DNA from 3 places in the Rossellomorea sp. GQ25 genome. Region 1 is predicted to be linked to each of the others. Evidence: predicted binding sites of a transcription regulator. Region 1 holds the regulator's gene; each other region holds the start of a gene.
The links. The regulator LexA, encoded in region 1, represses DNA repair genes until DNA is damaged. The targets are predictions, from matches to a motif close to CGAACATATGTTCG.

Region 1 (8,373 bases):
GGGGAATCGTAGGCTCTTTTCCTTGAATGACATTGATAAGTTATTGGAAGTAAAGGATCTGTTAGATCAAGGCATCAACATGGCAGGGATTAAGAAGATATTTGCTGTATCCAGTCATAATGAAAGTAAGGTAGTATCTGACGTAAGTAATGAAAAGGAAGAAAAAGCACGACAAGATTTATCCGATGACGAGCTGCGTAAATTACTTCGAAATGAAATGATGCATTCTGGTCGATTTACTAAAGCATCTTTGCGTCAAGGTGACATGTCTCGCTTTTTTCATTAAATAAAACCTTTAATAAACTTGAGGAGGAAATACGTAAATGGCAAAGTATACTCGAGAAGATGTTTTAAGATTAGCGAACGAAGAAGGTGTCAAGTTCATCCGACTGCAATTCACTGACATTCTGGGGACGATTAAGAACGTAGAAATCCCTCTAAGTCAACTTGAGAAGGCATTAGATAACAAGATGATGTTTGACGGATCTTCAATTGAAGGATTTGTTCGTATTGAAGAATCAGATATGTACCTATTCCCTGATTTAGATACTTGGTTAGTATTCCCATGGACAGCTGAAAAAGGAAAAGTAGCCCGACTAATCTGTGATATCTACAATCCAGATGGCACTCCATTCGAAGGAGATCCGCGTAACAACTTAAAGCGCATCTTAAGCCAAATGGAAGAGCTAGGGTTTACTGACTTCAATCTTGGACCTGAGCCAGAATTCTTCCTCTTTAAATTAGACGTAAATGGTGAGCCGACATTAGAATTAAATGATAACGGTGGCTATTTCGATTTAGCTCCTACAGATTTAGGTGAGAACTGCCGTCGTGATATCGCATTAGAACTAGAAGAAATGGGCTTTGAAATCGAAGCATCTCACCACGAAGTGGCTCCTGGTCAACATGAGATCGACTTTAAATATGCAAGTGCATTAAGAGCATGTGATGATATCCAAACATTTAAACTAGTGGTTAAAACGATTGCACGTAAGCATGGATTACACGCAACATTCATGCCGAAGCCTCTATTTGGTGTAAATGGATCAGGAATGCACTGTAACATGTCCCTATTCAAAAATGGGGAAAACTCTTTCTTCGATGAAAAGGGAGATTTGCAATTAAGCGATACAGCTCGTCAATTCCTTGCTGGCATCATTAAACATGCAACTGACTTTACAGCGATCACGAACCCGACTGTAAACTCATACAAGCGTTTAGTACCTGGATATGAAGCACCTTGTTATGTTGCATGGTCTGCTCGTAACCGCAGCCCATTAATCCGTATCCCTGCTTCTCGTGGATTAAGCACACGTGTTGAAGTCCGAAGTGTTGATCCGGCGGCTAACCCATACCTGGCGATGGCTGTATTACTGGCAGCTGGATTAGATGGAATCAAAAGTAACCTTCCAGCTCCTAAGCCAATCGACCGTAATATTTATGTTATGGACAAAAAAGAGCGTGAAGAAGCGGGAATCGTAGATCTTCCAGCAACATTACACGCTGCATTAGAAAATCTTAAAACAAATGAAGTAATTGTAAAATCTCTTGGAGAACACATTTTCGAACATTTCGTAGAAGCGAAAGAGATCGAATGGGATATGTTCCGTACACAAGTACACCCATGGGAGCGCGAGCAATACATTCAAATGTATTAATCCTTAATAATTGCTATTAATTAAAAGCAGTGAGTGGTAGCGTTTTCGCTACCACTCACTGCTTTTTTAGAGACTTAAAAAGTATAGATTAAATTAAGCCGCTATTATGCATAGCGGCTTAAACGTATTAATGTACTTGGCGATAAACTCCGACAACTTTTCCTAAAATGGATACATTACGTAAAATGATCGGATCCATTGTTGAGTTCTCTGGCTGTAATCGTACATAATCTTTTTCTTTAAAAAAACGTTTTACAGTTGCTTCATCTTCCTCTGTCATCGCTACAACGATGTCTCCATTATTCGCTGTTTGCTGCTGACGCACGATGACAAAATCCCCATCTAAAATCCCGGCTTCTATCATACTATCACCCATGATTTCCAGCATAAAGACCTGTTCATCTGAAGGTGCCATACGCTCTGGCAAGGGGAAGAATTCTTCTACATTCTCTACGGCTGTAATAGGTTGACCGGCTGTCACCTTACCGATTAATGGAACATTCACAACTCGTTGGCGTGGAATCGTATCCTCTTCAAGATTTAAGATTTCGATGGCTCTTGGTTTAGTGGGATCTCTACGAATAAGTCCTTTACTCTCTAACCTGGCCAGATGTCCGTGTACGGTGGAACTAGAAGCAAGACCAACGGCTTCACCAATTTCCCGTACGGAAGGTGGATACCCTTTTTCTCTTACTGCAATTTTAATATATTCTAGTATGTCTTGCTGTCTTTTAGACAATTTTGTCATGTTCACGCACCTCTATTATAGATCTTATGTTCCCATTATAGCATGTCTTTCCAGTCGATACAAACATAAGTTCGAATTTTTGTTGACACCAAACGAATGTTCGTATTACAATGAGTGTAACGAAAAACAGAACAAACATTCGCATGGAGGTTTATTTATGTTAACACATATTTGGAATCGTTTCTCTTACATTATTATTTTATTTGTCTTAGCACTTTTATCAGCAGTGTATTTTCTCATAGTCACGGCAAGTCAACCATCTTACCAAAGCATCACTGTTCGGGATGGAGACACTCTTTGGACTATTGCCAAACAGTATAATGAAGAATATTCTATGACAGTGGAAGAATTTATCGCCTGGGTAGGAGAGGAAAACAATCTTACATCATTCTCCATTAAACCCGGTGAATCACTTGTTTTACCTATAGAAAAACCAACATTATCTACACATTCAGATTATGAAGTGGTAATGAACGAAGAATAGAGGGATAGAAGATGGAGGCAGTAATTTACTGCAGAGTCAGTACAAAGAAAGACACACAGGAAACATCCTTGGAACGCCAAGAAGAGGAATTAGTGAAATTGGCACAAGACCACCAATACGAAGTGGCTGCTATTATAAAAGATCAAGCAAGCGGTTTTGAATTAGATCGTCCTGGTGTTCTTGAACTTCTTGATTTGATTAAAGATGAGTCGATTGCGGCTGTTCTCATCCAGGATGAAACAAGAATTGGCAGAGGGAATGCCAAAATTGCTCTTATTCACTGTTTATTAAAAGAAGAAGTCAAGATTATCAGTCAAACTCATAGTGGGGAGCTTCACTTATCTGAATCTGATTCTATGGTGATTAATATCGTAAGCATGGTTGAGGAATATCAAAGAAAACTCCATAATTTGAAAATCAGACGAGGGATGAAAAGGGCAGTGGAAAATGGTTTTCAACCTCATAAAAATCTAAAAAATAAGGGGAATATAGATGGAAGAGAGCGGATCGAAGTACCGGTTGAGGAAATTGTCCGGTTAAGGAAGAACGAATTGACTTTTGCTGAAATTGCAGCCACATTAAGAGGCTTCGGGTATGATGTCTCCAAAGCTACGGTACATAGGCGTTTTAAAGAATATATGAATTCAGTGGAAAATGCGTAACTCTTGTTTTATCTCCTTGAATCTAGTAACATGACGATAGTATTACGTACAATTTTTAGTTGTGTTTTAGAATTTGCTGACAAATGCAATAAAGGAGTTTTTATAGATGCTTTCAAAAACGAAAATGAATCGAATCAATGAGCTTGCCAAGAAGTCTAAAAGTAGCGGACTAACCGAACGAGAAGCAAAAGAGCAGTCCAAGTTGAGAAAAGAATACCTGGAAACGTTTCGTCAATCGATGAAAGGGACCATTGAAAATACAAGAATCTTTGATCCGGAAGGTAATGAAGTGACGCCTAAGAAGATTCAGGATATCCAGACCAAAAAGAAAATGCATTAAATTAATGAACTGCCAGGTCCATTTAAATTGGACCTGGCAGTTTTTTTTCATTTTCATCCCTTATGAAATCACAAGGGTTTTTATTTTCAACGGTCATAAAGTCATGTTATCATTCAAGATAGTTGTATAAACTAACAAAGAAGATTAATATTAATAAGGTACATTAAAAGGAAGGATGTCTGACATATGTTTGATAACACAGATCAATTAGCAATTAATACAATCCGTACATTATCTATCGATGCAATTGAAAAAGCAGGTTCTGGACACCCCGGAATGCCTATGGGAGCAGCTCCGATGGCGTATGCTCTATGGACAAGATTCATGAATCATAATCCGAAAAATCCTGAGTGGTTCAACCGGGATCGCTTCGTTTTATCCGCTGGTCATGGATCTATGCTATTATATAGCCTGCTCCATTTATCAGGTTATGACGTTTCAATGGAAGATCTTAAAGAATTCCGTCAATGGGGAAGTAAAACTCCGGGTCACCCGGAATACAAACATACCCCAGGTGTTGAAGCCACTACTGGACCACTTGGACAAGGAATCGGTATGGCAGTCGGTATGGCATTAGCTGAAAGGCATTTAGCGTCTACATACAATAAGGATCAATACGATATGGTAGACCATTTTACATATTCTATTTGTGGAGATGGAGACTTAATGGAGGGTGTGGCCTCTGAAGCAGCTTCATTAGCAGCTCACTTGAAATTAGGTCGTCTTGTAGTTCTCTATGATTCAAATGATATTTCACTTGATGGAGAGTTAGACAAATCTTTCTCTGAAAGTGTTAAAGGCCGATTTGAATCATATGGTTGGCAATATATTCGTGTTGAAGATGGGAATGACCTTGAAGAAATTTCCAAAGCAATCGAAGACGCTCAAGGGGATACTACCCGTCCTACTATGATCGAAGTTAAGACGGTCATCGGATACGGAGCTCCTAATAAATCAGGGAAATCTGCTGTTCACGGTGCTCCACTTGGTGAAGACGAAATGAAGCTTACGAAAGAAGCTTATCAATGGACGTTTGAGCAGGATTTCCATGTACCTGAGGAAGTCTATAGCAGATTCGAGGAAAAAATCCAACAAGTAGGTTCTGAAAAAGAAGAAGCTTGGGCTGACTTATTCATAAAATATAAAGAAGAGCATCCAGAGCTTGCTTTCCAATTAGAAGCAGCTATCAAAGGTGATCTTCCAGAAGGATGGGATCAAGATATCCCGGTATATGAAGAAGGAAAAGCACTAGCAAGCAGAGCTTCCTCCGGTGAAGTGTTAAATGCGATTGCGAAGAATCTTCCTTCATTCATTGGTGGATCAGCTGACTTAGCCGGATCTAACAAGACGATGATTAAAGATGAAGCAGACTTTACTCATGAATCGTATGAAGGTCGTAATATCTGGTTCGGTGTTCGTGAGTTCGGTATGGGTGCAGCCATGAATGGTATGGCTCTTCACGGCGGTCTGCACGTATTCGGAGGAACATTCTTCGTATTCAGTGACTACTTAAGACCCGCTATCCGCTTAGCGGCTCTAATGGGCTTACCTGTGACATATGTATTCACGCATGATAGTATCGCTGTTGGAGAAGATGGACCTACGCATGAACCTGTAGAACAGCTTGCTTCACTTCGTGCCATGCCTAACCTTTCTGTCATCCGCCCTGGTGACGGAAATGAAGTTGCTGCAGCCTGGAAATTATCCTTAGAGTCTAAGGATCAGCCTACGATGTTAGTTCTATCTCGTCAGGACCTTCCAACACTTAAAGGTACTGCAGATAAAGCATATAACGGCGTAGACAAAGGAGCCTATGTGGTATCTGCTTCTGGCAAGGAACAGCCTGACGCCTTACTGATTGCAACTGGTTCTGAAGTACATTTAGCAGTAGACGCTCAAAATGCACTTGAAAAAGACGGAATCAGCGTATCGGTCGTAAGTATGCCGTCTTGGGATCGCTTTGAGAAACAATCAAAAGAATACAAAGAATCTATTCTGCCTAAGAGTGTGAAAAAACGCCTTGCTATCGAAATGGGATCTCCTATGGGCTGGGATCGCTATGTAGGAGACGATGGCGACATTTTAGCGATTGACGGATATGGTGCATCTGCTCCTGGAGCAAGAGTCATGGAAGAGTACGGCTTTACTTCAGACAATGTAGTTTCAAGAATCAAAGCATTACTTCAGTAATAAATTAAAGACATGAAAGGTCGACTCCTTAATACTCTTAAAGGAGTCGACCTTTTTTAAGCTGAATGTAATTGTCGATTAAAAAGAGTATGTCTGGAAGAGATTGGGTAAATGATGATAAGTCCCTAAACTTGCTTGAGACAATCCCTGGAATTTTGAGTTTAATTGACCTTCGACAAAACTAGTGTAGATTTTCAACAATTTCCGACAATGACTCCTTTCTAGTTGATTTATACTATATGAAAGAAAGGTAGGAGGGTGTAAAAGTGCGAAACTATCAAATCTATTGGATTGAAGAAATGTTTGTTCAGCACTATTATGGTCGGGAAAGAATATTCTATCAGCTTTTTTCCGAATGGGAATCAAGTTCAGGAGAACTTCACGATATCATCTCGAAACAAGTAAATTACATTACTAGGCCTATTCCATACCTTCCTACACAAAGACTACTGCAGCACGAGATTATTAAAATTGAAGGAGCGGCTTGGGTTGATTCTGTTGCAACGATTGAAAGGATCGATTCAGGTGCTACACTTGTTCTCAATGAAAAATGGATGACGCTCAATGCTTGGGGTCACGATGAATCTGAATATATATTTTTTGAAATTCTGCGCAGAAATATGGGTCAATTGCTCGCGATTGATATCCAAAATGAACGTTTTGGGTGGTTAAAACCGATAAAACAAAGAAAATTTATATATTAATAAGAAATTATGACAGAAATATTGTATAATGTTTCATGGTTTAGTACACTTTTATAAGGACAACATGAAGGAGGAAGTAAGAGTATGTCAACGACTGGGTTACTTATTCTAGTTGGAGTTCTAGCATTACTTGCTGGAGTTGCACTAGGATTTTTCATTGCTCGTAAATATATGATGAGCTATCTTAAGAAAAATCCACCAATCAACGAGCAAATGTTACGCATGATGATGATGCAAATGGGTCAAAAACCTTCCCAAAAGAAAATCAATCAAATGATGAATGCAATGAATAAGAACATGAAGTAGTGGATAGAAGCACTCAGGTGATGAGTGCTTTTTCTATTTGTGACTATACTGAATTTATATTCCCTGTTCCTTTCGTAATTTAGGCTAAATTGATTATTTTAGTCAATTCATAAAAACTTAATGATTATCATTCAGATTAAAATTGAATTTATGATAGAATATAGTCCGGAGGGAGTCATATGAAAAAATGGATGATTGCTTCACTGTCTCTCATGATTCTTGTTGCCGGATGCAGCAATAAGCCTCAAGAAGTGATGGATGAAGAAACACTTGAAATTCAAAATAGTGCAGCTGGAGAAGCGCGCGAATATTTAAATTATAAAGTGAACAAAGAGAAGAAATCAATCAATCGTGGTCTCATTACGATGATGATTAACAATCGCAGTGATATGGATGAAATCGAGACTGGCCTCATGTCTTTATCCACCGAGCATTTTTCACCAGAGGATTACGTATACCAGGAAGGTCAATATCTTAAAGGTCTAAATTCATGGCTGGGAAGAAAGTCTGAATCAAATAAATTAGGGCTTAATCCTCCTCTGGAGATTACGGATGATATGGGCTGGGAACAGCAAATGGAGCTTGAAAAAAAGAACCCCATGTATCTCGCTTATATCCATGAACAGAACTACGTTGACTCAGAAGGGAAAATAAAAGGGATTTCCCTCGGTCTTGCTATGAATACCGTAGACTATATTCGAGTCGAAGATGAAAATAAGCTCATGCATTTTGATGAGACAAAGATCGATGAACAACAGTTAGAAGAATACGGAAAGAAGATAGCTAACACCGTTGTCAGTAGGGTGAAAGCCAATAAGGAACTGAAAGATGTCCCTATCATGATATCCCTTTACAAACTTCAACCATTGAATAGCGTAGTGTCTGGAAGCTATATTACTTCCAGTTATGTTGACGAAAATGATAAGAGTGCAAAAAAATGGAATGTCGTGACGGATAGATATTATTATTTCCCTAGTGATGAAGGGGAAGAGAAAGATCGTGATCTACATAATCGGATTCGTGATTTAGAAGATTATGTTTCGAAATTTTTTTCACACCAGGATATTGAGTTTGTCGGAAAAGCCTTATACCAAAAGGACACCTTGAATAAACTCGTGATTGATGTACATACAGGAATGGTGAAAGAAACAGAACTAATAGGCTTTTCTCAGGCGATTGGCCCTGAAATTGTTGATTACTTCCCTCATACACCCGTTTACCTATATGTGAAGACACCAAAGGGTCTGAAAGCAACCATTGTAAAAGAAGTGGACCAAGAAC
Region 2 (8,373 bases), on a different contig from region 1:
CTCAACATTTTTATATGGGACTCCCACGATAATCATGTTTTCTATTTCTCTATTTTCGAGAAGTTCATCAGCCAGGCGAGGTATTCTTCCTAGCTGGAAATAATCCTTACCATCTTGGGTGATCAGTAGTGAATATTTATAGAGGGGAGAAAAAGTAGCTGGCAGGTATACGAGCATCTTAATCTCTTCATTCAGTTCTTTACTAAAGAGGTTTAATTCGGTTACAGCTCCTCTTGCGGTTGTCATGACGATAGCCTCCTATAATCAGTGTTAACGTTTACAGAAAGATTGTATCATATTCTCCTCGATAATTCCCTAAAGCGGATTGCAATACGAAAATTCAAAAGAATGGTATAATTCAAGTAAGTTTATGGACTGTCCAGAAAGGGGTATCTCAATGAATAAACCTGTACATTCAAGGGATGTAACAAAAGCTGCATTACAGAGGCTGAAAGATAGAGGAGTATCAATAGAAGATATTGCTGAAATCGTCTATGAAATGCAGTATCCATATAATCATGAGTTAAATATGGAAGATTGTATCGACAGTGTGAAGAAAGTATTATTAAAAAGAGAGATTCAGCATGCGATACTAGTAGGGGTAGAACTGGATCAGCTTGCTGAAGAGAAGAAGCTTTCCGAACCACTTCAATCGATTGTAGAATCAGATGAAGGGTTGTTTGGAGTAGATGAGACCATTGCTTTAGGTGCAGCATTAGGATATGGGAGTATCGCTGTTACTACCTTTGGTCATCTTGATAAAAATAAGATCGGTATCATCCGTGACCTGGATACGAAGAACGGGAAGGGTGTTCATACCTTTTTAGATGATATCGTGGCAAGTATTGCGGCCAATGCTTCTTCGAGAATTGCACATAGCTTACGGGACCGTGAAGAGAATATTTCAGAAGAAGATAAGATGAAATTTGAGGATGAGGAATTAATAGGCTAGATCATTTCCTGATATATAACAGATGGACTGGAGAGGAGTAATTCCTCTTCAGTCTTTTTATAGTGGACAAACATGCGTCGGGGAAGAAAATGGAACGGGGAAATGTAACCGCTTTATACATTCTGTATACATTTGTAAAATAATTGACATGACATGAACAAGCCACACAACAGATTTCAATCAAAGTGTATTGGATGTAGAAAGGGTTTTTTATAAAAATTGTTAAAATTTTATGTATTTGATTTGACAAGATTGTTACAGACTGTGTTACAATTATTTCGGTAAAGTAGAAATTTAATAGGGGGAATTAGAATATGAAAAAACGCAGTTTTTATCTAAGCACTGCACTACTTCTAGTTCTATCTGTCATTCTTGCTGCATGTGGCGGCGGATCAGGCGGAGGATCATCTGAGGGTGAAGGTAACAAAGAGGTTGACTTCATTGGAATTGCTACAGGTGGAACAGGGGGTACATATTACCCGTTAGGCGGAACATTTGCTAAAATCATTCAAGATGAAACAGGAATTAAAGCATCTGCTTCAACATCTGGTGCATCTGCGGAAAATATGGCATCTATTAAAGATGGAAAAACTGAAATCGCTTTTACACAAACAGATATCGCTTCTTATGCATCTGAAGGAACAGAAATGTTCAGCGATAACAAGGTAGAAAATGCACGTGGAATTGCTACTCTTTATCCTGAAACGATTCAAATCGTTACAACAAAGGATTCAGGTATCAAGTCCGTTGAAGATCTGAAAGGTAAAGTTGTTTCTGTCGGTGAAGCAGGATCTGGAACATTATTGAACGCGAAACAAATCCTTGAGGTACACGGCATTGCGTTAGAAGATTTAGAAGCTCGTAATTTATCATTTGATGATTCAACCACTGGTATCCAGGATGGTACAATCGATGCGGCGTTCATTACTTCAGGTACTCCAACCGGAGCAGTTGAAGGATTGGCCGCAACGGAAGATATCACTATCGTACCGGTTGAATCCGGTAAAATCAGTGAGCTGATCGAGAAATATCCATATTACTCTGAGGATGAAATTCCTTCAGGGACTTACAGTAAAGTCGATGAGGCAGTTACAACCGTTGCGGTTCGTGCAATGTTAGTAACAAATGCTGATATTTCCGAAGATGTAATCTATGATGTTACAAAAGCCATTTTTGAAAATACAGATTCAATCACTCATGCCAAAGGTGAGTTAATCAAAGCTGAAGATGGACTAAAGGGTATGGGGATTGAATTACATCCTGGTGCGAAGAAATACTTTGATGAAAAAGGCGTTTCAATGGAATAGATCCACACCAGCAGATGGACGAAGGGATAGGCCGCGTAAAACGGTCTATTCTTTTGTTTTGGTATAGGCTATAAAAATGTTAAGTAAAGCAGTAATAAATGGAATGGTGGGGAATTTGTTATGAAGAAAATTTCATTCATAGGAACAATTCTCATTATTCTTGTTCTTTTATTCATCAACTTTATTCCCTTTCAAACATATCTGGTAATCGAACCGAGGAGTACTGAGGGAGATCCTGTCCTTTTCAGACTACCTGAAGATCATACATTTTCGGTTCGCTACACTCATTCTATTCATCTCTCAGAAGTAGAAGAGTTTTATCGTCAATCTACAAACCAAATTCAACAGACAAAGATGCTTTATGAGGATACTGCAATTGGTATGCCTGCGAATGCAGAAGGAAATGAAACCTTCGAGATGACAGAAGAAGGAAAATACTTCATTTCAAATATGAATAAAGTATTTCCATACATTGATATTCGCATCGGACAAGTGGTAGCCAATCATCGACTCGTATTGGATGGGAAAGTCTATCCTTTAGCTGACTATTTCGATAAAGGGTCTGTCGTTCGAATGCAATTAAAGAAACAAACACTATATGATCAGTGGAAAGGAGTGACCGTTGTTGGAAAAAGATAAAGAATTCGAATCATTAACCTCCGAACAACAACAAGAATTATTAGAAAAATATGATCCTGAATCATCTACGAGAAAGCTACACCATGGACTTTTTAAATGGGTGATTTTCTATGGTCTCTTAGCATTTTCATTATTTCAATTAGTCGCATCGATCTTTCAATTTATCCCTAGACAATTACTATTATCTATTCATTTAGGATTTGCTTTGTCACTTGTCTTTCTTCTGTTTCCTGCTAGAAAAAAGAATCTACGAAAAGATAAAGTCGCATGGTATGACGTCGTTCTATCTGTCATATCTGTAGGAATTGGTGCATACTGGCCGATTATGCAAGATGACATCGTTAGCAGAGTCGGTATAATGACATCACTTGATTTTTATGTTGGTTTTGCTGCGATGATCTTAGTATTGGAGGCAACCCGTCGTGCAGTCGGTTTACCCATCACGATTATCGCCTCTACTTTCATTCTCTATATGTATTATGGTCGATTGATGCCTGGATTCCTTGCGCACAGGGGATATGACTGGGACGATATCGTTAAGACGATGTTCTTTACAAGTGAAGGGATTCTTGGAACGCCACTCTATGTTTCAGCAACCTTCATCTTCCTATTCCTATTATTCGGGGCCTTCCTCGTTAAAACAGGCGTAGGGCAATATTTCAATGATTTAGCTGTGGCCATTGCCGGTAAACGCACTGGTGGTCCTGCTAAGGTTGCAATCTTCTCGAGTGCCCTGCAAGGAACGATCAGCGGAAGTTCCGTTGCAAACGTTGTAACATCTGGTTCCTTTACGATTCCAATGATGAAAAAGCTTGGCTATCGTAAAGAGTTTGCAGGTGGAGTAGAGGCAGCAGCTTCAACGGGTGGTCAGTTAATGCCGCCAATCATGGGAGCTGCAGCATTCTTAATGGTTGAATTCATCGGTGGAATCTCTTACTGGGATATCGCAAAGGCTGCCACCATTCCAGCTCTTTTGTATTTTACAGGAATTTGGATTATGACTCATTTTGAAGCGAAGCGAATCGGACTTCGCGGTCTTTCAGACGATGAAATGCCGAATCGTAAAGAAGTTTTAAAGAAAATTTACTTATTAATGCCGATTCTTACAGTCATTATTTTATTAGTCAGCGGTATGAGTGTTATGCGAGCAGCACTTTGGTCAATTGTTGCTACGATTGTGATTAGCGCGATTCGAAAAGAGACAAGGATTGGCTTTAAAGATGCAGTCGACGCACTCGTAGACGGTGCACGTACTGCACTTTCCGTAGCTGTAGCAACTGCGGCTGCAGGGATGATTGTCGGTGTAGTGACAAAAACGGGATTAGGGCTGACACTTGCGAATGGTTTAGTTGACCTTGCTGCTGATCTAACAAATTCATCAGAAGGTAAATTAATCCTGACCCTGGTGTTTACGATGATTGCATCTATTGTATTAGGTATGGGATCACCGACAACGGCCAACTACGTAATCACGTCCACAATCGCGGCACCTGCGATTATCCTGTTAGGTGCACCTGAGTTAGCAGCTCACTTATTTGTCTTTTACTTTGGTATCATTGCAGATATCACACCACCAGTGGCTCTTGCAGCATTTGCCGCCGCCGGGGTGTCAGGGGGGGAGCCGATACGGACCGGGGTCAATTCTGCTAAATTAGCGATTGCTGCCTTTATTATTCCGTATATGTTCGTCCTGTCTCCTGAGTTGCTGATGATTGATACAACAATCCCGAGATTATTATGGGTTGTCTTTACGGCAATAACCGGAATGATGGCCATAGGGGCTGGGATGATTGGGTATTGGTACAGAAGAGTATATGTGATTGAACGTTTCCTTTGTGTAGCAGCCGGTTTAATGCTGATCTATCCAGAGGGGAGCACAGACATCATTGGTTTAGTGTTATTTGGTGTCATGCTTGCGTTACAATTCTTCATTAAAAGAGAAGACAAAACACCAAAAAAAGCAACAGCATAAACAAACAAATGTGAGGCTGACCCTTTATTAGGGTCAGCCTCACGTCTTTTAGTTTCCAACTAGGATATAGTTCGTTTCTTATAAGGAATAAGAGGATAAGCGGCCAAAATATCATGCAGTCTGAATCTGCGGAATTCTTGTCGTAAAAAGCAATAGGCCAGAATAATATCCCCATCTAATTTTTTTACTATGATTTTTCTTTTCGTACAAATGGACTCAGGAGTCATATAGATGATTTCAATGGGGCTTTGGTCCATGAATGAGCGCTGTAATACCGTATTCATTTGTGAGCTCCTCTCCTGGAAGTGTACTCATAGTATATGCGAACGAATGTTCTTTCATACTGAATACCCAGAAGAAAAATGTATAGAACAAAAAATGATTGACATTTTTCTCATCATGACTATAATTTAATATATACCTTCCATAGCGACTTGTTAGCTCAGTGGGAGAGCACTTCCTTGACAGGGAAGGGGTCGTGGGTTCGAATCCCTCACAGGTCATACATAAAGAAAGCCTGCATCTTATTTTAAAGATGCAGGCTTTCTTCTTTTATATGTAAATCAACCTTTATAAAGGATCAGTGTTAAACGACCAGCGCTGTATGCCATTAAAAGTAAAAAGGACTCTGTTGGAATTCACGTAAGAGTCCTTGCCAAATCATATTAAGATATGATCACTTCTTTTTAGTTGACTTCTAATTCTTCCTCAAAATAAAACGTGCCAGGATGTTCTTTTACAATATATGAGAATCGCTTCATATTTTTAACGTATTGCCATTTCAATATTGTCACTGTTTCGCCAGTTTCCTTTATCGTAACCATTGCGCCATTACTAAACCGATTTTTTGTGGATTTCATTGGGCACTCCCTTTCATATTCTCTCATTATACCACAGTTTACCCTTCATTTTAGAGTCCCATTAGTGATAAATTTGGATAAATATAATGGTAGCGCTTTAACGGGCATGAAGGTAGTAATCATTACTCATATCAAGAGACTATTTGATGGGGAGAAAGGTTGTGTCAGAGGTCTGACTTTCAAAACTTCTCCTTGAAGAACTTGCTTATTTATTTCATTACTGTTATTCTATAGAAGAATTATTTTTGTCCGGTATACGAGGGAAGAACAAGATTTGGTTTTCACCTGATATCGCAAGAATAGTAATACTTTGTGTGTAACGCACTTTAGGAGGCAACAAACATGGAAAATGGTAAAGTAAAATGGTTTAACGCAGAAAAAGGTTTCGGATTCATCGAAGTAGAAGGTGGAGACGACGTATTCGTACACTTCTCAGCGATCCAAGGTGAAGGTTTCAAATCTCTTGACGAAGGTCAAGAAGTATCTTTCGACGTTGAACAAGGTGCTCGTGGACCACAAGCAGCTAACGTACGTAAAGCATAATCAAACTTTACAACTCCAAAAACAGACTCATTCGTGAGTCTGTTTTTTTATGGGGATATTTAAGTAACCCGGGACAAATTAAAATTAAAAAATCTATGCACGACATTCCAGTATGCCCGAATTAAACCGGTCGCTTATATTATTCATTTTCCTAAATCTTTCTTCGTCACTTCACTGCGAATATTGAGTTCTTTCGAGAATTCAGTATCGCTTTTTTTGTTGTTTGGGTATTTATTTTTTCGTTCACGATTATCATTTTTATTAGTCATCATTGTTTCCTCCTGTTTGTAAATGGTTATTACATTCTTATTCTAGACAAGTGATGCTTCGTTATCCTTGGTAAGTAAGGGAAGGGTGTTGTGAGTAGACAGAATTTTAAAAACATTATATCTTTTTTCTCCATACAACGCTAAAATTAAAATATATGCTTTACATGAGTGGAGGGATTTATCGTGGAAATGAAAGAAATAGTCGCCTTAGTGACAGGTGGTGCATCCGGGCTGGGTGAAGCTACAGTAAGAAGGATTATTGAGGAAGGTGGTAAGGCATATATACTGGATCTCAATGAAGAGAGAGCAGCAGCCTTGATAGAGGAGTATGGAGAATCCATTGGCTTTTATAAAACAGACGTGACAAAGGAAGATCAGGTGTTAGAAGCCTTGGAGGGGTCGATACAGGCTTTTGGCGGTTTTAATACAGTAGTGAACTGTGCAGGGATTGCTCCACCAGGGAAAGTGATAGGAAGAAACGGAATTCACTCTCTTGATCGATTTTCCAAGGTAATTGAGATTAACTTAATTGGTACGTTCAATGTGATACGCTTGGCTGCAGAAAAGATGATGGGTAATACAACAAATGACCACGGAGAAAGAGGGGTCATCGTCAATACAGCTTCTGTTGCTGCATTTGATGGGCAGATCGGTCAGGCTGCTTATAGTGCATCTAAAGGTGGAGTGGTCGGGATGACTCTTCCGGTTGCCAGGGAGCTTGCAAGGGATGGTATAAGAGTCATGACCATTGCTCCGGGGTTATTTCATACCCCGATGTTTGACACACTTCCTGATGAAGCAAGAAATTCGCTTGGAAAAATGGTGCCATTTCCACCAAGGCTCGGTCACCCATCTGAATATGCTCAATTAGTGAAAAGTATACTCGAAAATCCAATGCTGAACGGTGAAACGATCCGATTAGACGGTGCGATTAGAATGCAGCCTAAGTAAGTGGTTGAAACTGATGGAAATGTTTGCTTATTAAATGAGTGCGTGTTCATTCATTATCCCAAAAATGAAAGCGCTTTATAGAATGCATCACTTTGAAATGAGGGCGAGTACGTATGAAACATCATTATTTAACGGAGGATCATAGCATATTCAGGCAGGCACTTCGGAAATTTTTACAAAAAGAGGCTTATCCTTTTTATGATGAATGGGAGAAAAACAGGATGGTTCCAAGGGCCTTTTGGACGAAGATGGGGGAGCAGGGATTTCTTTGTCCAGACATTGACGAAGTGTACGGTGGAAGCGGGGTGGATTGGGGATATTCCGTGATTATCAATGAAGAATTAGAACGGGTAGGCTCTGGTCTGATCGGGATAGGATTGCACAATGACATTGTAGTCCCTTATATATCTGAATATGGAAGTGAGGAACAAAAAAAGAAGTGGCTCCCCGCATGCACGAGTGGAAAAATGATTACGGCCATTGCTATGACGGAACCTGGTGCAGGATCAGATTTAGCCGGGATTAAAACGACGGCTAAGCTTGAGGGGGACCACTATATTGTGAATGGTCAAAAGACCTTCATCACAAATGGGATTCAAGGTGATTTAGTGATTGTTGCCTGTAAAACAGATACGACCATCAGTCCGCCTCACATGGGGATCAGTTTGTTGGCCATCGAAAGGGATGCACCCGGATTCTCCAGGGGAAGGAAGCTTGACAAAGTTGGTTTACACTGTCAGGATACAGCCGAGCTGATCTTTGAAGATTGCAAGGTGCCGAAAGATAATTTGATTGGGGAAGAGGGCAAAGGATTTCAATATCTGATGAAAAAGCTCCAGCAAGAACGTCTTATCGTGGCGATAGCTGCTCAGACTGCTTC
Region 3 (8,373 bases), 320 kb from region 1:
CCATCCCCAGCTTAGCTCTATTTGGTTTTCTCATCCCTCTATTAGGGACTGGTAGTGTCACAGCGATTATTGCCCTGACCGTGTATGCACTTTTACCGATTTTAAGGAACACGTACACGGGGATCATCGGGGTTGATGAGGGAGTCATAGAAGCGGGCAGAGGGATGGGGATGACTAACTCACAGCTTCTGTTTAAAGTGGAGCTTCCTCTCGCCCTGCCGTTCATTATGGCGGGTATCAGAACCGCTACTGTCTTAACGGTGGGAGTCGCGACGCTTGCAACCTTTGTAGGAGCGGGTGGACTAGGTGACCTCATTTATCGGGGACTATCCACTTGGAATAATTCTTTAGTTCTTGCAGGGGCCATTCCTGCTGCCTTACTTGCACTTTCTTTCGACTTTTTATTAAAACTTCTTGAAAGAATGACAACACCTAAAGGTTTAAAAGCACGGAAATAAACCACATTCAAAGGAGAGTAAGAATGAAAAAGAAATTAAAACCATTTATTTTATTAATAGTCCTATCCTTCACCATCGCAGGTTGCGGAAATGGAGGGGGGAAAGACACTATTACAGTTTCAGGTAAGATGTGGACTGAGCAGTTTATTTTAACGCAAATGATGGCTGAACTTCTCAAAGAGAAAACAGACCTGGATGTTAAAGTGGAAGAAGGACTAGGAGAAGTATCGATTTTGACACCTGCTCTTGAAAAAGGCGATATCGACGTATATATCGAGTACACAGGAACCGGACTCGAAGCGGTGCTAAAAAAGCAAGCGAAGGAAGGGGCTTCAGCTGAAGAAATTCTATCTCAAGTCCGTAAAGGATACGAGGAAAAGTTCAATGTGACATGGTTAAAGCCACTGGGATTCGAAAACACGTATACCCTTGCTTATACTCAAGATCAGGACTTTGATGCCAAAACATTCTCTGACCTTGTTCCCCTATCGAAAGATTTAAGCTTTGGAGCGCCGCATCAATTCTATGAGCGTGAAGGTGATGGGTACGATGCATTTGCCGAAGCATACGGTTACAAATTCAAAGCGAAAGAAAGCTTTGACCCGAACATTATGTATGAAGCAGTGAAGAACGGAGATGTAGATATTATTCCGGCCTTTACAACTGATGGAAGAATACAACGTTACAATCTGAAAACGACTACGGATGACAAAGGATTCTTCCCACCATATGATGCTGCTCCTATCATCCGACAAGAAGTTCTGAAAGAGCATCCTGAAGTAAAAGAAGTCCTGAATGAATTAGCTGGACAAATCTCTGAGGAAGAGATGAGTGAGATGAATGCCAAGGTGGACATGGATAAACAAGATCCTAAAGATGTAGCGCGTGAATTTCTGCTATCCAAGGGATTAATTGAAGAGTAAAATGTTAAGAAGTGTCAGAAGGGATAGAGGAATAACAACACGTTCTTTTGACATCTCATTCTGTTTAGATATATTTATAAAATTTTGAAAAATTAAAGGGAAATATGGTATAAAAGAAGAATAGGACTTTAGGAACAGCTAAAGAATGAATGGATAAGGAACGATGAAGGAGTTGTAATCATCTATGGAAAACCCATCCCGAAAAGAAATTGGAAACATCCTTAAACAATCAAAACGCATTGCCGTGATTGGATTAAGTGACAATCCTGCACGAACATCTTATATGGTCTCAAAAGCGATGCAGGATCAAGGTTATGAGATTATTCCTGTAAATCCAACTATTGACGCTGCATTGGGCGTTAAAGCGGTATCTTCTCTGAAGGAGATTGAAGGACCGATTGACATCGTCAATGTATTTCGCCGCTCAGAATTTTTGCCACAGATCGCGCAAGAATTTAATGAAATTGATTCTAACGTGTTTTGGGCGCAACAAGGTGTAATGAATGAAGAGGCTTATCGCTTTTTGAAAGAACGTGGGTATACAGTCATTATGGATCGCTGTATTAAGGTTGAACATGCTTTAACCAAATAATTCTCACTCGTAACAAGCGGCTCTTACCGCTTGTTTTTTTTCGGATGGACTTTTCTTCTTTCACTACTAAAAAATCCGGTCCATACAAAAAGAAAACAGTCCGATATCAGAGTTGTTCTAGGAAATTACATTTGCGAAAATCAAATAAAACGCTACAATATAGCATAGTGGTTTACCTCAGTAATGATCAAAATAGGTAAACGAACAAACGTTCTTGTGTTATAGTTAACATATACATAACCAATACTACCGTACAAGTACTATTTACGGTTAGAGAAGTTTTGAAAGGGGAATGTTCGTGGCCAACCAGAATAAGACCATGGATTACAATGATGATGCCATTCAAGTATTAGAAGGTTTAGAAGCCGTTCGTAAGAGACCTGGAATGTATATAGGCTCTACAGATTCAAGAGGATTGCATCATTTAGTATACGAAATTGTCGATAACTCGGTGGATGAAGCATTAGCAGGCTTCGGAAATGAGATTATTGTTACGATACATAAGGATAATAGCATCTCTGTCCAGGATAAAGGACGAGGGATGCCTACTGGAATGCATAAGCTTGGCAAGCCCACTCCTGAAGTCATCTTGACTGTGCTGCATGCAGGAGGGAAATTCGGACAAGGCGGGTACAAGACCAGTGGCGGATTGCATGGTGTAGGTGCCTCAGTCGTAAACGCCCTATCTGAATGGCTTGTTGTGACGATTGAAAGAGATGGAACGAAGTATGAACAGCGTTTCATAAAAGGTGGAAAACCGGAAACCACCCTTGAGAAAATCGGAAAAACGAAAAAAGCCGGAACTTGTATCCATTTCAAACCTGATCCGGAGATTTTCAGTAATACCACCTATAATTATGAAACGCTATGTGAGCGTCTAAGGGAATCTGCATTCCTTCTTAAAGGATTAAAAATTGAAATCATTGATAAGCGTCATGATCAGAAGGAAATCTTTCACTTTGAGAGCGGGATCCAAGCCTTTGTTCAATACTTAAACGAAGAAAAAGATGTGCTTCATAACGTAGCTTTCTTCGAAGGAGAAAATCATACCATCGAAGTGGAGTTTGCCTTTCAATTTAATGACGGGTTCTCTGAAAACATTCTGTCATTCGTGAACAATGTTCGTACAAAAGACGGAGGTACCCACGAAGCCGGAGCAAAGACAGCCATGACTCGTGTCTTTAATGAGTACGCCCGTAAAGTTGGGATTCTAAAAGATCGGGACAAAAATCTTGAAGGGACCGACATTCGTGAAGGGCTCGCAAGCATCGTATCTGTGCGTATACCGGAACATCTCCTTCAATTTGAGGGGCAGACGAAAGGAAAGCTTGGTACGAGTGAAGCACGTTCAGCTGTAGATGCAGTTGTTTCGGAACACCTTCTATATTTCTTAGAAGAAAATCCCGATACAAGTTCCCTTCTTATTAAGAAATCCATTAAAGCCGCCCAAGCCCGGGAAGCGGCACGTAAGGCAAGGGAAGATGCGCGTAACGGAAAGAAACGAAAGCGATCTGAAACCGTTCTATCTGGTAAATTAACACCTGCTCAATCGAGAAATCCTCAGCGCAACGAGCTCTATCTGGTGGAGGGTGATTCTGCGGGAGGTTCAGCGAAACAAGGTCGTGACCGTAAATTCCAAGCGATTCTTCCACTTCGAGGGAAAGTCATCAATACGGAAAAAGCCAAGCTTCAGGATATCTTCAAAAACGAAGAAATCAATACAATCATACATGCGATCGGTGGGGGAGTCGGTCCGGAATTCAACGTCGACGACATCAATTATGACAAAATTGTCATCATGACCGATGCCGATACAGATGGAGCCCATATCCAGGTTCTGTTGTTAACCTTCTTCTATCGCTACATGAAACCATTATTAGAAGCAGGGAAAGTTTATATTGCCCTTCCTCCTCTCTATAAAGTAAGTAAAGGTGCAGGAAAGAAACAGAAGCTTGAATACGCATGGACGGATGAAGAGCTTCAAGGAGCCATTTCTAAAGTTGGGAAAGGCTATATGATCCAGCGCTATAAAGGTCTTGGAGAAATGAACGCCGATCAGCTGTGGGAAACGACGATGGATCCTGCAACCCGGGCACTGATCCGTGTCCGTATCGATGATGCTGCCCGAGCAGAACGTCGAGTGACGACTCTTATGGGAGATAAAGTAGAGCCGCGCCGTAAATGGATTGAAAGCAATGTAGCCTTTGGGCTGGAAGAAGACGGAAGCATTCTGGAAAATGAAAACATTACGGTCGCAGAGGAGGGGTAATACATGACAACTGTAGAAAGATATCAAGACTTACCTCTGGAAGAGGTGCTTGGCGACCGATTTGGACGTTATAGTAAATACATCATCCAAGAGCGTGCATTACCTGATGCACGTGACGGGTTAAAGCCTGTACAAAGACGTATTCTTTACGCCATGTACGTGGATGGTAACACCCAGGAAAAAGGGTTCCGTAAATCAGCAAAAACCGTTGGTAATGTTATCGGTAATTATCATCCCCATGGTGACACATCTGTCTATGATGCTATGGTGCGTATGAGTCAAACGTGGAAAGTGCGAAAATATTTAGTCGAAATGCACGGAAATAACGGAAGCATCGACGGAGATCCGCCTGCTGCCATGCGTTATACAGAGGCTCGGTTATCTGCAATCTCCATGGAGCTCTTGCGTGATATCGATAAAAAAACCGTGGACTTTGTTCCAAACTTTGATGATACATCAAGTGAACCGACAGTTCTGCCGTCACGTTTCCCTAACTTATTAGTCAACGGATCCACTGGTATTTCAGCAGGATATGCAACTGACATTCCACCCCATCATCTTGATGAAGTCATTGATGCAGCAATCATGAGGATGGAAAAGCCTCAAAGCACGGTGGATGATTTAATGACGGTCTTAAAAGGACCTGATTTTCCAACCGGTGGCATCATTCAAGGGGTAGACGGCATCAAAAAAGCCTACGAAACCGGAAAAGGAAAAGTGGTTGTTCGTGGAAAAGCTGATATTGAAAACATTCGTGGAAGCAAGCAGCAGATCGTCATAACGGAAATTCCTTATGAAGTAAACAAAGCGAATCTCGTCAAGAAAATGGATGAATTCCGTGTAGATCGCAAAGTGGAAGGAATTGCTGAAGTTCGTGATGAAACAGACCGCGATGGAATGCGCATTGTCATTGAGTTAAAGAAAGATGCAGATGCTACAGGCGTCCTAAACTATCTCTACAAGAATAGTGACCTTCAAATCGCCTATAACTTTAATATGGTAGCGATTCATAACCGACGTCCCAAACTTATGGGGCTGCGAGATTTATTGGATGCTTATATTCAACATCAAAAAGAAGTAGTGACAAATCGTACCAAACATGATTTAAATAAAGCGAAGGATCGCCAGCATATTGTCGAAGGCTTAATGAAAGCTTTGTCAATCTTAGATCAAGTGATTGCAACAATTCGCGCTTCCAAAGACAAACGTGATGCGAAGGATAATTTAATCCAGCAATTTCAATTTACTGAAGCACAGTCAGAAGCAATCGTCAGCCTACAGCTATACCGCTTAACGAATACAGACATTACCGCACTACAGGCAGAAGCAGAGGAATTAGCGAAAACGATTGCTGAGTTAACTGCTATTCTGGATAGTGAAAGCAAGCTTTACAGTGTAATTAAAAAAGAATTAAAAGGCATCAAAAAGCAGTTCTCTGATGCTCGCCGCACTAAAATTGAGGATGAGATTGAAGAAATTAAAATCAACCTGGAAGTAATGATTGCCAGTGAGGATGTCATGGTTACCGTTACCCGTGATGGTTACATGAAACGAACAAGTCTACGTTCCTATTCTGCTTCAAACGGGCAGGATCTCGCCATGAAAGAAACAGACAGGCTCCTTGGTCAGTATGAGATGAATACGACGGATGTACTTTTAGTGTTTACAAACAAAGGAAATTACATCTATTGCCCTGTACATGAACTCCCGGATATTCGCTGGAAAGACCTTGGTCAGCACGTGGGGAACATCGTGCCGATTGATCGCGATGAACAGGTTCTAAATGCGATACCGATTAGAGAATTTGATCCAGCCCATTATGTATTATTTGTAACGAAGAATGGAATGATCAAGAGATCCGAACTTCCCCAGTACAAAGCACAGCGCTACTCCCGTCCTCTTGTAGGGATCAATTTAAAAGGAGACGATAAGCTGGTCGATGTACACTTAACCGATGGTTCCTATGACATTTTCATCGCTACACACTTAAGCTATGGTCTTTGGTTTTCCGAGGAAGATGTGAACATCGTCGGACCACGGGCGGCTGGTGTAAAAGGGATTAATCTTAAAGATGAAGATTATGTTGTGTCTGGTAAAATTATCAAAGACCCAGTGAAGGATTACATTTTCTTAGCAACCCAGCGAGGGGCAGTAAAGAAAATGAAATTATCCGAATTCGAAAAGACATCCCGTGCCAAACGTGGAGTCATCATGCTGCGGGAATTGAAATCAAACCCACATCGTGTGGTAAGAATAGAAGTGGCTAAAGATACAGATAAGGTAGGTCTGATCACAAAAAAGGGAAAAACAGAAGAAGTGCTCCTTTCAGATCTTAGACCAAATGACCGTTATTCAAATGGATCATTTGTGATTGATGAAGGGGTTAGCGGATCTGTTTGTGAAACGTGGGCAGAATCACTACTACCCGAAACAAAAGAATAACAACTCAGAGAAATGACCAGAAATATTTCTGGTCGTTTTTCATTTAAGGAAATCGAATATCATATGTATATTCATTCAAAATTGTTGTACAATACCCGTAAAAAATTGTACAACAATTAATATTATTTCAAAAATATGAATTTATCAGTTGAATAGGCATTTATTTTTTGATAGATTAAGAAAGTGTCTAAATGGGTAAACACACATAGATTCATACATTATTTGTCATAAATACAAACATCTAGGGGGAACAATTATGGAGTTATTCACAAGTATAGTAGGCACCTTGAATGATTTTATGTGGTCATACATACTGATTGTGGCGCTTATCGGTCTCGGTTTATACTTCTCATTACGAACAAAATTCGCACAATTCCGTTACTTAGGAGAAATGGGAAGATTATTAACAGATAAAACCACGATTTCAGCAGAAGGAAAACGAGGCATTTCTTCCTTCCAAGCTTTCACGATCAGTACCGCATCCCGTGTCGGTACAGGTAACCTGGCTGGGGTTGCAACAGCAATTGCCGGGGGTGGACCAGGGGCTGTATTCTGGATGTGGCTGATTGCCCTTCTAGGAGGAGCGACCAGCTTCGTGGAGAGTACACTTGCACAAATCTACAAAGTGAAAGATGGAAAAGACGGCTACCGTGGTGGTCCCGCTTACTATATGGAAAAGGGATTGAATGCCCGTTGGATGGGAATCCTGTTTGCCGTTATCATTACATTCTGTTTCGGCCTTGTGTTCAACTCGGTACAATCCAATACGATTTCTCTTGCAATGGAAGAAGCGTATTCATTTGATCGTTTGACTGTAGGAATCATTCTAGCGGTTCTGACCGCACTTGTTATTTTCGGTGGGGTAAAACGAATCGCCAGTGTAACTCAAATTGTCGTTCCGATCATGGCGGTTCTATATCTGATTCTGGCATTATTTATTCTAGTCACCAATATTACCATGCTGCCAAATATGTTTGTGATCATTTTTGAAAATGCATTTGGTATTCGTGAAGTAGCAAGTGGCGGAGTAGGGGCAGCCATCATGATGGGAATCAAACGTGGTTTATTCTCGAATGAAGCCGGTATGGGTAGTGCGCCGAACGCAGCGGCATCTGCGGGTGTCACTCACCCCGTAAAACAAGGACTTATTCAAACTCTTGGTGTGTTCACTGATACTCTGCTTATCTGTACTGCAACAGCCTTCATGATCATCCTGTCTGACCAATACACCACAGGAATCGATGGCATTCAGCTGACGCAGGCAGCCTTAAGTTTCCATGTAGGGGAATGGGCAGATATATTTGTCGCTGTCGCTATATTCTTATTCGCCTTCAGTTCGATTATCGGAAACTACTACTACGGGGAAACCAATATCGAGTTTATCAAATACAGCCCGATCACTCTATTCATCTACCGAATGGCCGTTCTTGGAATGGTGATTTTCGGAGCGGTTGTCAAACTGGATATTGTGTGGAGCCTGGCAGATTTATTTATGGGTCTAATGGCGATCATCAACTTAATCGCCATCACGCTATTAGCTAAAATCGCGATATCTGCACTAAAAGATTACCGGGAACAAAAAAGACAAGGTAAAGATCCTGTTTTCTACTCCAACTCTATTAAAGGGCTAAAAGGAATTGAGAGCTGGGAAGCGAAACCTGAAACCACAACAGAACAAAAATAATATGA

Region 2: the regulator LexA is predicted to act here: its motif matches at 5,194-5,207, upstream of AC6CIB_RS16085 (WYL domain-containing protein).
Region 3: the regulator LexA is predicted to act here: its motif matches at 2,175-2,188, upstream of parE (DNA topoisomerase IV subunit B).

What each region holds. Positions count from the first base shown of each region.
Region 1 covers NZ_JCAXEQ010000001.1:879,979-888,351, reverse strand. The annotation lists gene AC6CIB_RS04865 (MerR family transcriptional regulator) at 1-286, shown strand, start outside; gene glnA (type I glutamate--ammonia ligase) at 324-1,658, shown strand; gene lexA (transcriptional repressor LexA) at 1,786-2,406, opposite strand; gene yneA (cell division suppressor protein YneA) at 2,564-2,890, shown strand; gene AC6CIB_RS04845 (YneB family resolvase-like protein) at 2,902-3,552, shown strand; gene AC6CIB_RS04840 (DUF896 domain-containing protein) at 3,659-3,892, shown strand; gene tkt (transketolase) at 4,079-6,082, shown strand; gene sirA (sporulation inhibitor of replication protein SirA) at 6,349-6,786, shown strand; gene AC6CIB_RS04825 (YneF family protein) at 6,871-7,092, shown strand; gene AC6CIB_RS04820 (CamS family sex pheromone protein) at 7,272-8,373, shown strand, end outside.
Region 2 covers NZ_JCAXEQ010000005.1:85,108-93,480, reverse strand. The annotation lists gene AC6CIB_RS16110 (alpha/beta hydrolase) at 1-246, opposite strand, end outside; gene AC6CIB_RS16105 (phosphatidylglycerophosphatase A family protein) at 398-952, shown strand; gene AC6CIB_RS16100 (TAXI family TRAP transporter solute-binding subunit) at 1,267-2,259, shown strand; gene AC6CIB_RS16095 (DUF1850 domain-containing protein) at 2,380-2,898, shown strand; gene AC6CIB_RS16090 (TRAP transporter permease) at 2,885-4,870, shown strand; gene AC6CIB_RS16085 (WYL domain-containing protein) at 4,930-5,154, opposite strand; tRNA gene AC6CIB_RS16080 (tRNA-Val) at 5,302-5,373, shown strand; gene AC6CIB_RS16075 (hypothetical protein) at 5,557-5,730, opposite strand; gene AC6CIB_RS16070 (cold-shock protein) at 6,073-6,273, shown strand; gene AC6CIB_RS16065 (hypothetical protein) at 6,417-6,542, opposite strand; gene AC6CIB_RS16060 (3-hydroxyacyl-CoA dehydrogenase) at 6,726-7,493, shown strand; gene AC6CIB_RS16055 (acyl-CoA dehydrogenase family protein) at 7,607-8,373, shown strand, end outside.
Region 3 covers NZ_JCAXEQ010000001.1:563,469-571,841, reverse strand. The annotation lists gene AC6CIB_RS03120 (ABC transporter permease) at 1-458, shown strand, start outside; gene AC6CIB_RS03115 (ABC transporter substrate-binding protein) at 482-1,381, shown strand; gene AC6CIB_RS03110 (CoA-binding protein) at 1,566-1,973, shown strand; gene parE (DNA topoisomerase IV subunit B) at 2,272-4,242, shown strand; gene parC (DNA topoisomerase IV subunit A) at 4,246-6,684, shown strand; gene AC6CIB_RS03095 (alanine/glycine:cation symporter family protein) at 6,941-8,368, shown strand.